Regions from separate parts of the Nonomuraea sp. CA-141351 genome, predicted to be linked through region 3. Evidence: riboswitches for the same ligand, from Rfam matches in the RefSeq annotation. Region 3 holds a riboswitch; each other region holds the start of a gene.
The links. A riboswitch is a leader RNA that binds a small molecule or an ion and turns the genes downstream of it on or off. The one in region 3 is predicted to bind cyclic di-AMP.
Positions count from the first base shown of each region.

Region 1: another riboswitch for cyclic di-AMP. It lies ahead of ACQPWU_RS21390 (CHAP domain-containing protein); the one in region 3 lies ahead of ACQPWU_RS01910 (glycoside hydrolase family 25 protein).
Region 2: another riboswitch for cyclic di-AMP. It lies ahead of ACQPWU_RS49490 (hypothetical protein); the one in region 3 lies ahead of ACQPWU_RS01910 (glycoside hydrolase family 25 protein).

Region 1 is NZ_CP191982.1:4,519,763-4,525,312, reverse strand. It holds gene ACQPWU_RS21410 (DUF6716 putative glycosyltransferase) at 1-838, opposite strand, end outside; gene ACQPWU_RS21405 (hypothetical protein) at 841-1,785, opposite strand; gene ACQPWU_RS21400 (aldo/keto reductase) at 1,884-2,705, shown strand; gene ACQPWU_RS21395 (Gfo/Idh/MocA family protein) at 2,725-3,678, shown strand; cyclic di-AMP (ydaO/yuaA leader) riboswitch at 3,795-3,932, shown strand; gene ACQPWU_RS21390 (CHAP domain-containing protein) at 3,945-4,619, shown strand; gene ACQPWU_RS21385 (YoaK family protein) at 4,831-5,514, shown strand; gene ACQPWU_RS21380 (alpha/beta fold hydrolase) at 5,509-5,550, opposite strand, start outside.
Region 2 is NZ_CP191982.1:10,552,640-10,558,189, forward strand. It holds gene ACQPWU_RS49480 (aminotransferase class III-fold pyridoxal phosphate-dependent enzyme) at 1-596, shown strand, start outside; gene ACQPWU_RS49485 (alpha/beta fold hydrolase) at 652-1,530, opposite strand; gene ACQPWU_RS49490 (hypothetical protein) at 1,568-2,245, opposite strand; cyclic di-AMP (ydaO/yuaA leader) riboswitch at 2,431-2,566, opposite strand; gene ACQPWU_RS49495 (DUF5302 domain-containing protein) at 2,734-2,934, opposite strand; gene ACQPWU_RS49500 (MDR family MFS transporter) at 2,984-4,438, opposite strand; gene ACQPWU_RS49505 (PadR family transcriptional regulator) at 4,495-4,986, shown strand; gene ACQPWU_RS49510 (rod shape-determining protein) at 5,091-5,550, shown strand, end outside.
Region 3 is NZ_CP191982.1:371,074-376,623, forward strand. It holds gene ACQPWU_RS01895 (glycosyltransferase 87 family protein) at 1-923, opposite strand, end outside; gene ACQPWU_RS01900 (NAD-dependent epimerase/dehydratase family protein) at 1,062-2,033, shown strand; gene ACQPWU_RS01905 (glycosyltransferase family 2 protein) at 2,030-2,689, shown strand; gene ACQPWU_RS01910 (glycoside hydrolase family 25 protein) at 2,747-3,523, opposite strand; cyclic di-AMP (ydaO/yuaA leader) riboswitch at 3,536-3,678, opposite strand; gene ACQPWU_RS01915 (WD40 repeat domain-containing protein) at 4,018-5,550, shown strand, end outside.

The sequences.
Region 1 (5,550 bases), 4.1 Mb from region 3:
TCACGCCGAAGTCGCTCAGCACCAGCGACGGCACGCCCAGCGCGATCGCCTCCAGCGCCGCCGTCGAGCTCACCGTGACGAACCCGGCCGCCCGCTCGAGCTGATCGTGCATCGAGCCCGCTTGGAAGGAGAGCCGCCCCGGCTCCCCCATCTCCCGCCACAGCCGCTGGTAGTGGTAACGCTCGTTGTGGGTCTGCCGCTCGTCCTCCAGCGCGCGCAGCTTGACGACCACGTCCAGGTCGGGGCGGAGCCGGGCCAGCTCGGCCAGCCCCAGCAGGATGCGCTCCCGCTCCTCCCGCCCGCGCGGCACCTTGGCCTGGGTGGCGAACACGATCCGGTTCCCGCCTCCGGCGACCGTCTCAGAGCGCAGGAACGGCAGCCTCGCCAGGCCCACCGCCCCTCCCCCGCCGAGCCTGGCGGCGATCTCGGAGAACTCGGCCACCTCCCGCTCGCTGTGCACCACGAACAGGTCGCACCCGCTGCGGAACAACCACGCCTTCTCCGTCGCGGGCACCGAGATGCCCGGCAGTCCGCTGACGAACACCGGCCGCGGCCGCAGCCCCGCGAACACCTCGGCCACCAGCACGTCCACGACCGGCCCCGTGCAGGCCACCAGCACCACGTCCGGCTGCGTACGCTCGGCCAGCCGCCGCACGGACCGGGCCGACAGCACCGGCGGCGGCTCCACGCCGCCGCCCACGGCGGCGGCGATCTGCTCAGGCGAAGGCGTGATAGGTGTACGCACCACCACCAGCTCCGCCGCACCTCCCCCGGGCAGGTCGCCTAGCAGGCAGGCCGCCCACTTCAGGTACGAGTCGGAGTCGGCGACCGCCAACACTTTCAACCGGACACTCCCGTCAGATGCGAACGAAGGGCGGGGGCCGCCCTGCTGGTCCACCAGTCCTCGGGGACCTCCACGGGCTCGACGGCGACACCGCGCGGGCTGAGCAGCACCCGCAGCGAGGTGATCGCGGTCGAGGGGAGGCTGAGCACGCGCTGGCTCGCGTCCAGGCCGCGCAGCGTCAGTTCGGCGGGCGCACCGGCGTCGTGGACCGTGATCCCCGGGCGTTCCCGGATCAGCGCGACGTCGACGGGGTCCTCGCGGCGGTGCGGGTAGTACGCCAGCGGCTCGCGCGCGGCCAGGTCGGTCAGCCAGCGCAGGTAGTGGTCGCGGTGCACCAGGCCGTTCCTGACGAGCGAGGTGCCGAGGACGACCGTGCGCTCCGCCGGCCCTTCGGCGCTGGGCGGCTGGGCCCGCAGCCAGGCGAACTGGTGGCGTACCAGATCGATCCCGGCCCGACGTACCGCGTCTTCCAGGGACTTGTCGACGGGCAGGGCGGTGAAGACCGACACGTCGCTCAGGCGCAGCCGCAGCGCGGCCGCCAGGCCCAGCGCGGCGCGCAGCTTGGTCGGCTGGGCCCTGGCCCGCAGCAGCGGCCGGTACGGCCCCGCGGCCAGCAGCTCGAGCAGCCGGAGAGTGGCCAGACCGTCGTCCACGATCACGATGCGGCCCGGACGCGAGGTGAGCCAGCGCAGCTGCACCCTGCCGGAGAAGGCGTCGCCGACGGCCTGCACGCGTCTGGGCATGCGTTCGCGCGGGTCGGCGAGCTCCAGTCCGTCGGGTAGCCCGAGAGACCTCAGCTCCCGGCGCGTGGCCTTCAGCGGCCGAAGACCCGAGCGCGGCACGACGACCGTCTTGGGACCGAGCAAGCCTGCGTGGTGGGCCTCGACGGCGCACAGCATCTGGAGCGGAGACTCCACCCAGGCCGACGCCTGTTCGACCACTCCTGCTCCTCCCAGCCGGGTGATGGCCCGTTCACGACCGCTTCAAGCTAGCCCCGCCGCCTTAAGCCCTCAGAAACGCGACGTGAACAATGGAGGCTATGAACTCTCTCTTGCTCAACGCCGACGGCGTGCACATCCCGCAGCTCGGCTACGGCGTCTGGCAGGTCGCCGCCGACGAGGCCGCGCAGGCCGTCACGACCGCGCTGAAGGCCGGCTACCGGCACGTCGACACCGCCGCCGCGTACGGCAACGAGGAGGGCGTGGGCCAGGCCGTGCGGGAATCGGAGCTGCCGCGCCGGAAGGTGTTCGTCACCACCAAGCTGTGGAACGCCGACCACGGACGCGCCGAGGCGGCCTTCGAGGAGTGCCTGGCCCGGCTCGGCCTCGACTACATCGACCTTTTCCTCATCCACTGGCCGGTGCCGCAGCAGGACAAGTACGTGCAGGCGTGGAAGGCGATGGAAAAGATCTACCGTGATGGGCGGGCGAAGGCCATCGGCACCTCCAACTTCACGATCGACACCCTGACCCGGCTGATGAACGAGACCGACATCGTGCCGTCGATCAACCAGATCGAGCTCCACCCGTACCTGCAGCAGCGCGAAATGCGCGCCTTCCACGAGGCCAACGGCATCCTCACCGAGGCCTGGAGCCCGCTCGGCCAGGGCCAGGGGCTGCTCGACGACCCCGCGCTGGCCGTGCTGTCCGGCAAGTACGGCAAGACGCCCGCGCAGATCGTGCTCCGCTGGCACCTGCAGCTCGGCAACGTCGTCATCCCCAAATCCGTGACCCCGTCGCGGATCGCCGAGAACATCGACGTGTTCGACTTCATCCTCGACCCCGAGGACATGGCCGCCATCGGCGCGCTGAACAGGGGCCGGCGTTTCGGTCCCGATCCCGACACGTTCGACATGATGTGATTCGTCTACGATCTCCCGTGTGCGGGATTTTGCGTGGGGCATTGCGGCGACAGGCGGTATCGCGCGGACTGTGGGAGCGGCCATCGTGGCCGAGCCGGGGATGCGGGTGGCCGCCGTCGGGTCCAGGAACTTAGGACGGGCGCAGGCCCTGGCCTCCACTTTGGGCGCGGAGTCGGCGTACGGCTCCTATGAGCAGATGTGCGCCGATCCGGCCGTGGACGCCGTCTATGTCGCGACGCCGCACGCCCAGCATCTGCAGGTGGCGGAGGCCGCCATCGCCGCGGGCAAGGCCGTGCTGTGCGAGAAGCCGCTGGCCGCCACCGTGGACGACGCGGAGAAGATGGTACGGCTGGCGCGCGAGGCAGGCGTGTTCCTCATGGAAGCCATGTGGATGCGCTTCAACCCCCTCATCCAGAAGATCGCGGCCGACGAGCGCTTCGGCGACATCCGCTCCGTGCAGGCCTCATTCGGCTTCGCCAAGCCCTACGATCCGGCGCACCGGCTGTGGGCGCCGGAGCTGGGCGGCGGGGCCCTGCTCGACCTCGGGATCTACCCGTTCGGCCTGGCTCAGCTGCTCCTCGGCATGCCCTCTGACCTGCGGATCACCGGCTCCCTGGCCCCCAACGGCGTGGACGCGGAGGCGGCCGGGGTCTTGCTCTACCCCGACGGCAGGCGGGCTCTCGTAGAGACCTCGTTGCTCGGGAATTACCCGAACCATGCCTGTGTTGTAGGTACTCAGATGCGGGCGGACGTCCAGGCGCCGTTCTGGGCCCCGCAGCGGATTTTACTTTCCGGGCGCTCCATGGAGCCGGAGGAGCATGTGCTCGATCCGGCGGACAACGGATACGCCGGAGAGCTCCGCGAAGTCCGCGCCGCGACGGCCGAAGGCAGGACCGAAAGCTCGGTCATGCCGCTTGATGAGTCCCTTGCCATGATGGGGCTCCTGGCCGCGGCTCGCAGGCAGCTCGCCTAGCTGGGTCGTTACAGATTTGTAGCCTCTTGCCTTATGCATTACATTTGAGGCATTCTTGAGACATTCGTCCGGTTTGTCCGGCGATGTCCGACCATCGCGACACACATCACAGGACCGTCCTGTGACCGCTGAATCCGCCTCCGGGCGGAACCGGGGACCCAAGTCCCATGGGGTGAATCGGCACTTCGGTGCCGTAGGGCAGCTTCCACGCCCGAATCCGTCAGCTAACCCGGTAAGCGGCATGGAAGCAAGGAGTAACCCCCTCGATGGCCAAGTTCCGCATTACCGCTGCCACGAAGACCAACATCGTCCGAGCCGCGCTCGGCGCGACCGTCCTGGCCTCCGGGCTCGGCGCCCACATGACCGCGGCCTCCGCCGCGGACAAGCAGCCGGCCACCGCAGCCACTCACGACAACGACCGTGCCAAGTCCCGGGAAACCAAGATCAACGTCACCGCCTCCCAGGTCCTGGCGCTCGCCAAGTCCCAGGTCGGCACCTCCGAGAACGCCTACGGCGGCGGCACCCCGTACCAGAAGTGGTACGCCAACTCACAGCGCGCCGCGGAGACCATCGCCCGTGACGGCGGCAGCCGGGCCGACTACGTGAACGCCGCCTGGTGCTCGATGTTCGTCTCCTGGGTCGGCGAGCAGACCGGCGCCCGCCCGCAGGTCGGCTGGGACGCCTACACCGTCGCCCACGCCAAGTGGTTCGCGGCCAACCACCGCTTCGGCACTGTCGCCAAGCCCGGCGCGGTCGTGTTCTTCTCCTGGAGCGGCAGCAAGAGCCTCGACGACATCCAGCACGTCGGGTTCGTCGAGAAGGACAACGGCGACGGCACCATCTCGACCGTCGAAGGCAACACCGGCAACGGCAAGGTCGAAGAGCGCGTGCGTCCGAAGTCCCAGGTCGTCGGCTACGGCTACCCGCAGTACGCCGGCTGACCCTGTTGCGCTAGACGAGCGCGCGTCCCGAAAGGGGCGCGCGCTCTTCGCATTCCACCGGCGAGGCGGGTCAGGCGCAGGCCGGATGAGCGGCCCGCCACCTGGGAAGACCCGAGGGAAGCAGGCTCGCGGGAAGAGCCACGCGCGAACCTCGCCAAGGAGCCGCCATGAGACCCAGCCCACGCCCAGGAGCCGTCGTCTCGAAGCAGCCATGAAGGGCGGGCTCCAGTGGGTCGCCGACGGGTTGTTCCCCCGCGGCGGAAACCCACACGGCCTCCTGCCCGCCCTGCTGATCCTCCTGGCCATGGTCACCGGAATCGTGGACGCCGTCAGCTACCTCGGCCTGGGCCGCGTCTTCGTGGCCAACATGACCGGCAACATCGTCTTCCTGGGCTTCGCCCTGGTTGGCGGAGGAGACCTGTCGAAATGGGCCCCTCCCCTGTCCCTCGCCTGCTTCGGGACCGGAGCGTGGAGCGCCGGCCTGCTGACCAGGCAGGTGGGGAACGCGCGGCGGGCGTTCACCATCGCCACCACCGTGCACGCGGTCCTCGTCGCGGCCGGCCTCGTAGTGGCCCTCACGGCCGGACACCACACCGCCGGGGCCAGGGCGGCGCTCATCGCGCTGCTCGCGTGCGGCATGGGCCTGCAGAACGCGTCCGTACGCGCGCTGGGCGTACCCGACCTGGTCACCAACGTCCTCACCACCACCCTGACGGGCCTGGCCGCCGACACCCCCGGGCGGGCGGCCTTCCGCCGGTTCGCCTCCGTCGCGGCGATGTTCCTCGGCGCGCTCGCCGGCGCCACGCTGCACCTGAACATCGGCCCCGCAGCCGCGCTGACGCTCGCCCTGGTCCTGCTCGCGATCGTCGCCCTCGCAGCCCGCGGGCGCTCATGAGAGGAAGAAATCCGCCAGAGCCCGCGCGACCCCCGC
Region 2 (5,550 bases), 2.6 Mb from region 3:
CGTTCGCGCGCGGCGCCCGCGCCCTGGCCGACCGGCTCGGGGCGGCACTGGTGATCGACGACGTGCGGGCGGGGTTCCGGATCGACCTGCGCGGCTCCTGGGAGCCCTATGGGGTACGCCCTGACCTGACGGCCTGGTCGAAGGCCATGGCCAACGGCCACCCGATCGCGGCCGTCACCGGCACGGACGCGCTGCGCGGACCGGCGCAGACGCTGTACTCCACGGGCTCGTTCTGGTTCTCGGCGGTCGCCATGGCGGCGGCCAAGGCGACCATCGAGACCCTGCGCGACACGGACGGCATCGGGGCCATGGAGCGGGCGGGCACGCAGCTGCGTGAGGGGCTGCACGCGCAGGCCAAGTCCCACGGGTTCGTGGTGAACCAGACGGGGCCGGTGACGATCCCCTGGCTCAGCTTCGACGGGGACGCCGACCTCTCGGTCGCGATGTACTGGAGCGACGCCTGCCTGCGGCACGGGGTCTACCTGCACCCGTGGCACAACTGGTTCATGTCGGCCGCGCACACGGAGGCGGACGTGGCGAAGGCTCTGGAGGGCACGGATCAGGCGTTCGCGGAGACCCGTGCCCACTTCGGCTGATCCCGTTGGCAGCACACGCCACGAGTGACCCACCGCCCCTCCCCCAAAAGGACCTTCACCCAAGTGCGACGGGAGGGCCGGAAAGGGGGCCGGTGGCGGTGAGCTTGGTGATCTCGTCCACGATGGACGGCCAGAGCGGGCGCGGCAGGTCGTGGCCCATGCCCGCGTAGGTCACCAGGCGGGCACCGGGGACGGCCGCGGCCGTGGCGTGGCCTGCGGCGACAGGGATGAGCTGGTCGGCCTCGCCGTGCAGCACCAGCGTGGGCACCTGTAGGCCCGTGAGCAGCGCCGTACGGTCGCCCGAGGCCATGATCGCGGCGAGCTGCCGGGCCGTGCCGTCGGGGTCGAAGCAGCGGTCGAACGCCAGCCCGGCCAGCTCGGTGATCCTCTCAGGGTCCAGCGCGTATCCGGGCGAGCCGAGGACCGACCAGGTCCGCACCGCCTGGGCCATGACGGATCCGCGGTCGGGGGCGGGCCTGGCCAGGAGGACGGCGAGCGCGGCCTCCGTCGGCGGGGCCACCGAGGGTCCGGGCGTGGACATGATCGAGGTCAGGGTCAGCACCCGGTCCGGGTGGCGGATGGCCAGGGCCTGGGCGATCATGCCGCCCATCGAGGCGCCGACCACGTGCGCGGCGGGCCAGCCGAGGGCGTCCATGAGCCCCGCCGCGTCATCGGCCAGGTCGTCCAGCAGATACGGCGAGGGCGCCCCCAGCGCGGGAGCGCCCTTGTCGTGGAAGTGGGTGGAGAGGCCCGCGTCGCGGTTGTCGAACCGTACGACGTGATGTCCCTGTCCCGCCAGCAGCTCGCAGAGCCCTTCGTCCCAGTGGATCAGCTGGGCGCCGAGTCCCATGATGAGGAGCAGGGGACGGCCCTCGTGCGAACCGAAACTCTCGTAGGCGATTTCGATGCCGTTCGCGGCTACACGGGTGGTCACGAGGACCAGAATGACATTCTGGTAGTGACCCGTAAAGTCAGATCTTGATGAGGTTGCGGATGCGCTCGCTGGTGAGCGCCACGCTGCCGCCCGCCACGGCCACGGCGCCGGCCACGATGGCGGCTGTGCTCTTCGAGAGCGGTGCGGGCACGGCCTCGCTGGCGGCCGCGGGAGGCTCGGCCGGGTTGTCGTCCTGCTCGGCCCAGGCGCCGGTCGAGAACGGAACCGGGTAGTTCTTCTTGCCTGGACCCTGGCCCCACTTGGTGATGACGTAGTCGACCTTGATGTGGCCCTCGCCGCCGTTGCCGTCGACGCCCAGTGTGTCGGAGTTGAACGTGCCGCCGGTGAGCTCCGCGAACGTCTTGGCATCCAGGTCCAGCATGACCCCGTTGTTGGAGGGCACGCCCGGGCCGCGGTCGCCGACGAAGAAGGGCAGCTTCTTGCCCTCGTAGACCACATAGCCCTCGGTCATGAGCGGCCAGCTCGGACTGGCGGCCAGGCCCTTCTGCATGGGCTTGCCGCTGGCGGGCAGGCCGGTGTCACCGGCGCGGCCGGAGGAGTCGTCCCAGAAGTATGAAGCGGTGGTCGAGCCCTTGAGCAGGACCTTCTCGTCAGTGCTCGAGTCGGCGTGAGCCGCGGTGCCGGCGCAGGTCAGCGCGCACACGGTAGAGCTGGTGAGCAGAGCGAGGGAACGCAGGCCAAAACGTGCAGACATGAAAATTAAGTCCTTCGCGACGGGGGCAGGGAGGTTGCGCTCGCTCCAAAAGGGCGCAGCAGGGCAAAGCACCTGACTTGGGGGGAGCTACGCGGAGCGCGAAACGAACCTGAGGAAGGGACCGCTCAGGAGGCGGCGGCTATCACGCTGTCTGGGAGTTCGACGCGGTCGTCCAAGTCGTTCATATGTCCTCTCCATCTCGCCTACCGGGTTAGCTGGCGGGTTCGGACGTGGAGATGCCCTACCGACGTGTGGTCGGATTCACCCCATTTGCAGTGGGTCCCCGGTTCCCGAGCGATCGGGATTCGGCGCCAGCCGGCTGTTCCTCCTCTGTGAGGTCCACGCCACCGGCTGTGAATTGGGCAACACTCTAACCACGCATTCCGGACATACGCAAACACTTCGTCATGAAACGGGCAGAAGATCTACCTTCCCGTACAAAGAAAAAAGGGGGTACGGCACTGCCGTACCCCCTGAAAAATCCAGCCTCAGCCGCCGCTCTTGCGCCTGAACGATCTTTTACTCGCAGCCGGACCGTGCGCCCCGTGGATCTTCGATGGGTCGCCGCCCTTGCCACCCGCGCCCGAGTCCGCGTGCAGGTTGCGCTTACGCTCCAGCGCCTCGCGGAACTTGCGCTTCATCTCGTCCTCGGGAGTTTCGCTGACTTCCGGCTCCGGTGTATCCGCCATGAGGACCTCCAAGGTGTTGGGGACAACTCACAGCTTCGCATGGCCCCGCTTACGACGCGAAACCGGCTTCGACCCTGCCTTGCGAGACCGCCGGCGCGTCCAGCCGCCTGCCCGGCATCGCCACCAACGCCACCAGGGCGATCAGCGCTCCCACCACCCCCAGCGACGGGATGACCACGGCCGCAGCGGAGGCGTGCGCGGCGGCCAGGCCGTGCGCGGGCGCGTCCGCGGCGACGGTGGAGCCGTAGAGGGTGCCGCCCACGGCCAGCGCGACGGAGCCGCCGATCTGGCGGAAGAAGGCCAGGTTCGCCGAGGCGGTGCCGATGTACTGCGGCTCGACCGACTGCTGCGCGGCCACGGTCAGGCCGGACAACATGGGCCCCATGCCCAGCCCGATCAGCAGCATCCAGCCCGCCAGCAGCACCCCGTCGGTGTGCGCGGTCAGGTTGAGGCAGAGCAGGGTGCCCGCGACCAGCAGGAACGGGGACACGACCAGCCACGGCTTGTAGACCCTGGTCCTGGACATGAGCGTCCCCATGAGAGCGCTGCCCACGACCATCGCCAGCGTCATCGGATAGATCCTCAGCCCCGATTCGGTGGCGCTGACGCCCAGGGACTCCTGGAAGTAACGCGGCAGGAACACGACCCCCGCGTACATGCAGAACGCCGTGAAGAACGACGTGACGTTGACGAACGTGTAGGTACGGTTGCCGAACAGGTGCATGGGCATGATCGGGCTGGCCACCCGCCTCTCGATCAGCACGAACACCGCGAGCAGCGCGAGCGCGAGCACGATCGGCCCGGCCACGGCGACGTCGGCCCAGGTATGCCCGTCCAGGCCCTTCTCCGTCAGCCCCAGCAGCAGCGCGCTGATCGCCACGGTGAATACCGCGATGCCCGCGTAGTCGGGACGCCCGCCTCCGGTGCCCGGCCGGTTCGGCAGGCGCAGCACGACGATCGCGATCAGCACGATGCCGAGCGGCACGTTCACATAGAAGGACCACCGCCAGCTCGCGTGGTCGGTGAACAACCCGCCGAGGAACGGCCCCGCCAGGTACGTCAGCCCCATCACGCCGCCGAGCGCGCCCTGCACGCGGGCGCCGCTCCTGCCGTCCGGCGGGAACATCTCCATCACCAGCGCCATCGACAGCGGCAACAGCGCGCCCGCGCCGAGCCCCTGGAGCGCGCGGAACGCGATGAGCTGCGTCATGTCCTGCGCCGCCCCGCACAACGCCGAGCCCGCCACGAACACCACCATCCCGATCAGCAGCAGCGGCTTCCTGCCGTGCTGGTCGGACAGCCGGCCGTAGAGCGGCACGGTCACCGTGGAGGTGAGCAGGTACGCCGTCACGACCCAGACGTAGAGGGTGGCGCCTCCCAGCTCGCTCGTGATGCGCGGTAAGGCCGTGCCGACGATCGTCTGGTCGAGCATCGCCAGGAACATCCCGCCGAGCACGGCGAGCAGGACAATCCCGTTGCCACGGGTCTTCATGTCAGTAGTCACATGTGAGAACTTATATGTAAGTTCTGACATGTCAAGTCTTCGTTATGCTGAAGGGCATGTCCCTACGGATCGCGCTGCTCGGACTGCTCGAGGCGATCGGCCCGGCGAGCGGTTATGACCTTGCCAAGAAGTTCGAGCACTCGCTCAACCATGTCTGGCAGGCCGGGCACACGCAGATCTATCCCGAGCTGGTGAAGATGGCCGCCGACGGGCTGGTGGCGGTCGAGTCGGAGGGCGCGAGGGGGCGCAAGATCTACACGATCACCCCTGAGGGCACGCGTGAGCTGCACACGTGGCTGGTCGAGCACCAGCCCGCCGTGACCGTACGCAGCGAGACCGCGCTCCAGGCGTTCCTGCTGCCGCTGCTCGACACGGACGAGGCGATCGCGGTGGTGGAGCGGATCAGGACCGGTTTCGAGGAGCGGCTCGCGGTGCTGCAGTGCCACCCCAAGGACGGGGTCGGCGCGTACGCGGCGAAGCTCGGCCTGAGCCACGTCCGCGCCGGTCTGGCGTGGGCCGAGGAGACGCTGGCCGACCTCAGGCGCTGACCCGACGCGGTTCATAGGTAAAGGGGAACCGTTCAGTTCCTGGTGTTGGGTTGGAGTGGCTCAGGAAATACACCCGGCATGACGGTCAAGCCCCCGGTCCTGCCATGAGCCTCCTGGGCCGTGACCTGGCGCTGGATCTGGGAGGCGCGAGCACACGAATCTACGCCAGGGGCAAGGGCATCGTGCTCGACGAGCCCTCGGCGGTCATGCTCGACGAGCGCACCGGCAAGGTCATCGCGTACGGCGCGGACGCGACCGACGGCGAGACGTACCGGCCGGTCAGCGGCGGCCTGCCGGCCGACGGCGAGCTGACCTGGCGCATGGTCAGGCATTTCCTGAGCAAGGTGCACCGGCGTCCGTTCGCCAGGCCACGCCTGGTCATGGCGCTGCCCGACACCTCCACCCCGATCGAGCGGACGGCACTGAGCGACGTGGCGTTCGAGGCGGACGCCCGGCGGATCGTGCTCGTCCCGCACTCGCTCGCGGCGGCGCTCGGCGCCGGACTGCCGGTCGACGACGTCGCCGGGAACATGGTGATCGACATCGGGCGCGACTCGGCCAGGA
Region 3 (5,550 bases):
AGGGCGTAGCGGTTGCCGTCGGCAGGGCTCTCGTAGCGCTCCTCCTGCAGGTAGCCCGGCAGGTAACCCACGACGGACGCCTGTGAGACCAGCGCGTAGGGCAGGTAGGCGAGCGCCACGACCAGGGTGGCGGGCACAAGGATCTTGAGGAGGCGCCGCCAGTCCACCCCGTTCGCCAGGACTCCCGACAGCGCGCCGGGCAGCGTCGCGGCGGGCAGTAACTTGGCCGCCACGGCCGCGCCGAGCAGCGCCCCGCGGGCGCGTGCGGCGCGCATGGCGAGCACGACCAGCAGCACGGCGAGCATGTCGACGTGCGCGTTGTTCACGGCCTCGATGGGGACGGCGGGGCACCACGCCCAGTAGGTGGCCGTCCTGACGTTCCACCTGCACAGTGCGAGCAACGCGACGACGGCCATCACCCAGCCGCCGAGCTGCAGGACCTTGTGCCGGGAGCCGTCCGGCGAGAGCCAGTGAACCAGGAGGAAGTAGCCCTGGGCGACCGGCGGGTAGATGGTGGGCACGGTGGGGCGGTTGATCCTGGTGCACCCTCCGTCCGGGAGCGGCCACAGGCCGCGGGCCTCGCACCCGGAGGGGAAGAGCCAGGCGTCGCGCAGCCCGGCGAGCGCCGGGTCGGCCGGCGGATGGTCGTACGGGGAGATGCCGGCGGCCTGGACCCGGCCGTCCCAGGCGTACCGGAAGGAGTCGGTGCTGCTGCTCGGCGGCGCCGACAGCCCGGTCGTGACCATCACGATGCCGCCGACGACGACCAGCACGGCCAGCCGCCTGTCCGGCGCCTGCCGCGCCAGCCACACCGCCACGGCGAACAGCGCCCAGGCGAGCAGGTACCAGCCCAGACCGGGCGCCCCGGCCACCGTCCGCACCAGAACGAAGGCCAGGCCCACGAGCACGACGATGAGCTTCACGGCGGCAGCCTCACATCCCGGAGGCGGTTCGTGGCCGCTGGAGAGCCAGACGTTCGCACTCCATAAGAACCCTTACGAAGTGCGAACGTCGCTACAGACCGGCCGCGAGGCGGGGCTAACGTCGGCCAGGTGAGAGTGATGGTCACCGGCTCGGCCGGATTCATCGGTGGTCACGTGGTCGAGGCACTCGAGGCCGAGGGGCACGAGGTCGTCGGCCTCGACCTGCGCACCGGTGCCGACGTGCGCGACGTTGCGGTGCTGGATCGGCTGCTGCCGGGCGTGGACCTCGTGGTGCACCAGGCCGCCAAGGTCGGTCTCGGCGTGGACGTCTCCGACCTGCCGGACTACGCCTCGATCAACATGTACGGCACGGCCGTGCTGCTGGCGGCCATGGCGCGCCATCGGGTCGAGCGGCTGGTGCTGGCCTCCTCGATGGTGGTCTACGGCGAGGGCTCCTACGAGTGCCCCGGGCACGGCCGGGTGCGCCCGGGCCCGCGCACGAGACGGGACCTGGAGCGGGGCCGGTTCGACCCGGCCTGCCCTGACTGCGGCATACCGGTCCGCTGCGTCACCATCGCCGAGGACGCGCCGCTCGATCCGCGCAACGCCTACGCCACCAGCAAGCTCGCCCAGGAGCACCTGGCCGCCAACTGGGCAAGGGAGACCGGCGGCAGCGTCGTCGCACTCCGGTACCACAACGTCTACGGCCCGCGTATGCCCCGCGACACCCCCTACGCCGGAGTCGCCGCGATCTTCCGTTCCGAGCTGGAGGCGGGACGGCCGCCGAAGGTCTTCGAAGACGGCGGCCAGCTCCGCGACTTCGTGCACGTACGCGACGTCGCCCGGGCGAACCTGGCGGCCGCCCTCGCGCCCGCGCATCCCGGCGAGCCGCGCGCCTACAACATCGCCAGCGGCACCCCGCACACCGTCGGCGAGATGGCCGCCGCACTGGCCGCCGAGCGGGGCGGGCCGGCCCCGCGGATCACCGGCGGCTACCGGCTCGGGGACGTCCGCCACATCGTCGCCTCTCCCGAGCGGGCAGGCCGCGAGCTCGGCTTCCACGCCGAGATCGGGTTCGAGGCGGGCATGAAGGAGTTCGCGTGGTCATGACCGTCGAGGTGATCCTGCCCTGCCTGAACGAGGAGGCCGCGCTCGGCTGGGTGCTCGGTCGCATGCCCGAGGGCTACCGTGCCCTGGTGGTCGACAACGGTTCCACCGACCGCTCCGCCGAGGTCGCCCGCGACCTCGGCGCCCGTGTGGTGCACGAGCCGCGCCGCGGCTTCGGTGCCGCCTGCCATGCGGGGCTGCTGGCCGCGAGCGCGGAGGTGGTCTGCTTCATGGACGCCGACGCCTCCCTCGACCCCCGCCAGCTCCCGAGAGTCGCAGAACCCGTCATAGGCGGCCACGCCGACCTGGTGCTCGGCGCCCGCCGGCCGTGCGAGGCAGGCGCCTGGCCCTGGCACGCCCGGCTCGGCAACGCCGTCATCGCCCGCGGCCTGCGTCGCCGCACCGGGGCGCCGCTGCACGACCTCGGGCCCATGCGGGCCGCCGGACGGTCCCGGCTGCTGGCGCTCGGGCTGAACGACCGCCGGTTCGGCTACCCGCTCGAAATGGTGCTGCGCGCGGCCGCCTCCGGCTGGCGGATCGCGGAGGTGGAGGTGGACTACCTGCGTCGAGCGGGCCGTTCCAAGGTCACCGGCACCGTCCGGGGCACCCTGCGGGCCGCCTCCGACATGCGGCGGGTCATGGCCGAACACATGAGGTGACGCAGCCACAGGTAGGCGTGGACGGACGCGGGCGCCGGCCGTTCGCGCCTTGCTTGCTCAGGCGGCGCGGCGGCCCAGGCTGCGCAGTTGGTCGGCGGTCAGTGCGGAGACGTTCTGGTCGATGGGGGTTTCGGTGTACTGGTGGATGGTCCAGGACTTCCAGTCGGCGGGTGGGGTGATCGCTCCCTTGGCCTTGCTGTAGTGGGCGACCCACAGTGGGTACTCGGCCAGGCCCCTGCCGTAGGTGTTGGCGAAGTTCCAGCCGCTGTAGAACATCGGGGTGATCCCGGTCTTGTCCTTCACGTACGACAGCCACGTCTTGGCCCAGGCGTTGACCTCGGTGACGGACTTGCCGTCCGTGGTCTCCAGGTCAAGGACCAGCAGGTCGCCGGGCTTGGCGGGCTGGGAGTTCACCACGGACAGGAAGTGCTCGGCCTCCGCGACGGGGTCGTTGCCGGGGTGGCCGTAGTGGTAGGCCCCGCGCACGATCCCCTTCTTGCCCAGCTGGAGCCAGTGCCTGGCGAAGGAGGCGTCGCGGTAGCTCGTGCCTTCCGTGGCCTTGATGATGCCGAACTTGGCCGTGCTGGCGTTCCAGTCGTACTGGGGCTCGTAGTTGGAGATGTCCAGGCCGTAGGTGAGAGATCCGGTCTCGTGCTGAGCCGCGTGTTCCGGGCCGTTCTCCGTGGAGGATGCGAGCGCCATGCCGGCCACGCTGGCGACGGCGGCGGTCCCGGCGAGGATCGCACCGGCGACGACGAAGCTGAGGCGCTGGGTGAGGGGATCGAAGTGATGCTTGAGGGCGTGGGCGACTGTGGCAAGCCGAGGCTTGGGCATGACGGCATTGACTCCTTGCTTCCATGCCGCCTACCGGGTTAGCTGACGGGTTCGGGCCTGGAAGTGCCCTACGAGCGCAGCCTGGGCTGGCGTCCGATTCACCCCAAGAGGTGGGTCCCCGGCTCCGCTGGGCGCGGATTCGGCGGCCGAACGCTGTCCCCGGAGAGTTCTGAGGGCAGCGCACGGTCTGGTCAACGAAGCGGCAACGATGCGGCGAAAGTCGTCCCATCTATGCCTTGATTAGGCAAAAGATAGACATCTACCCATAGATAGTGCAAGTAGGGCAAAATGTGATTTCCGCATATCAGCCGCTGAATAGCGCTGAAGTGCCGTGCCTGTAAGGGTTTTCGGGCTCGGTAAAGTTTGAGGGCCGCCTCTTCCAGGCCCCGCTCAGGCGATGCGAAGACCTACGATTGTCAACATACGGGGGCGAATCACCCGTACGTTGCTATTGTGACTTGGCATCATTCCACGGGTAATCGGGACGCGAGTCGATGACGCTCGATCTCACCTTATTGAACGAGGCCGGTCCGGCGTTCCTGCGCGGCGCGCTCGGCGGATCGTGCCCACCGGCCCTGCTGCGGGCCTATCGCCGGGCGCTCCCGCGGCTTCTCGCTCTACCCGGCCCCGAACGGCTCGAGCACCTGCGCGCGACCGCCGCTGCCGAGGAACCGGAAGCCCTGACAGCATTCGATGCGGTAGATCCGGGGACATGGACTCTGGCATGGGAAACCGGCGAGCGGCCCACGGCCTTCCACGTGTGCACGGCCCGGCACGACGGCCCGGTCTGGGCGGTGGCGATGGGCGAGTTCGAGGGCCGCACGTTCGTGGCCAGTGGCGGCGAGGACCACGTGGTACGGCTTCGCGACGCGTTCGACCAGTCAGGGCCGGACCTGGAGGGCCATACGGCGAGTGTCCGTGCCCTGGCGTTCGGCGTGGTGGACGGCCGCCCGGTGCTGGCCGGCGGCGACCACGACGGCACGATCCGTACCTGGGACCCGCTCACCGGAGCGAGCGGGTTCACCCGTGACACGACCGGAGGCCACCCGACAGCCATGGCCTTCGTCGAGGCCGAGGGCGGGCGGATGCTGCTCGCCGTGGCGATCGGCTTCGACAACCGCGGCATCCCGGCCGAAGACGAGGACGGGCGCGTCGACCTGCTGGACCCGGCCACCGGCGAGCTCGTGCGAGAGCTGCGTGCGGAGGAGAGGGACGGGATACTCGACCTCGCGGTGGCGAAGCTGGGCGAGCGGACCGTACTCGCCTCTCTGAGCCCCTACGAGCTGTACGTGTGGGACGTCGCCACCGGCGAGCAGTTGGGGACCGCCGAACTGAGCGATGTCTGGGAGGACATGGAGCAGGACGGGTTCGCTCCGCCCCTGCTCGTGGGCGTAGGGAGTGGGCGGCCCGAAGTCGGCGTGGTGGTCCGGATCGAACACCCGCCGGGCTACACGGTGCAAAGCCGCAAGGTGGTCTACCTGAAACTGGAGAACCTCGGCGAAAGGACCCCCAGTCAGGGGTTCGACCGCGACCAGGGGCCGGTGACCATGACGACTCACGACGGGCGGAACGTGATGCTCGTGGCGAACCACACCGGAGCCGTCGGGGCGTGGGAACGGCCTGCCAAGGCCGTGATCTGGCACCCGGGCCACGAGACGGACGTCGACCTGGACGCCGACACCCGCCTGATCACGGCCGCCGCCTTCGGGCGCCTGGAGGAACGCCTCTGCCTGGCCACGGCCGGTCTCGACGGGACGGTGCAGGTCTGGGACGCGCAGACGCCTCACAGACACCGGCGGACCGGCTACGGCGGGTCGGGGCTGGCGGTGTTCACCACAGTGCAGGGCGCGCCCGCGCTGGCCGTCGGCACGCACAGTGACACCGTGCTCCTGGTGGACGCGGCGAGTGGAAAGAAGATCGGTTCGGTGGGTTGCCGTCAGAGCGGCCGCGGGCACGACTGCGACATCTCGCCTTACGACCACTGCTGCCGAGGACTGGCAGCCGGAAATGTGGCCGGTCGGCCGTAC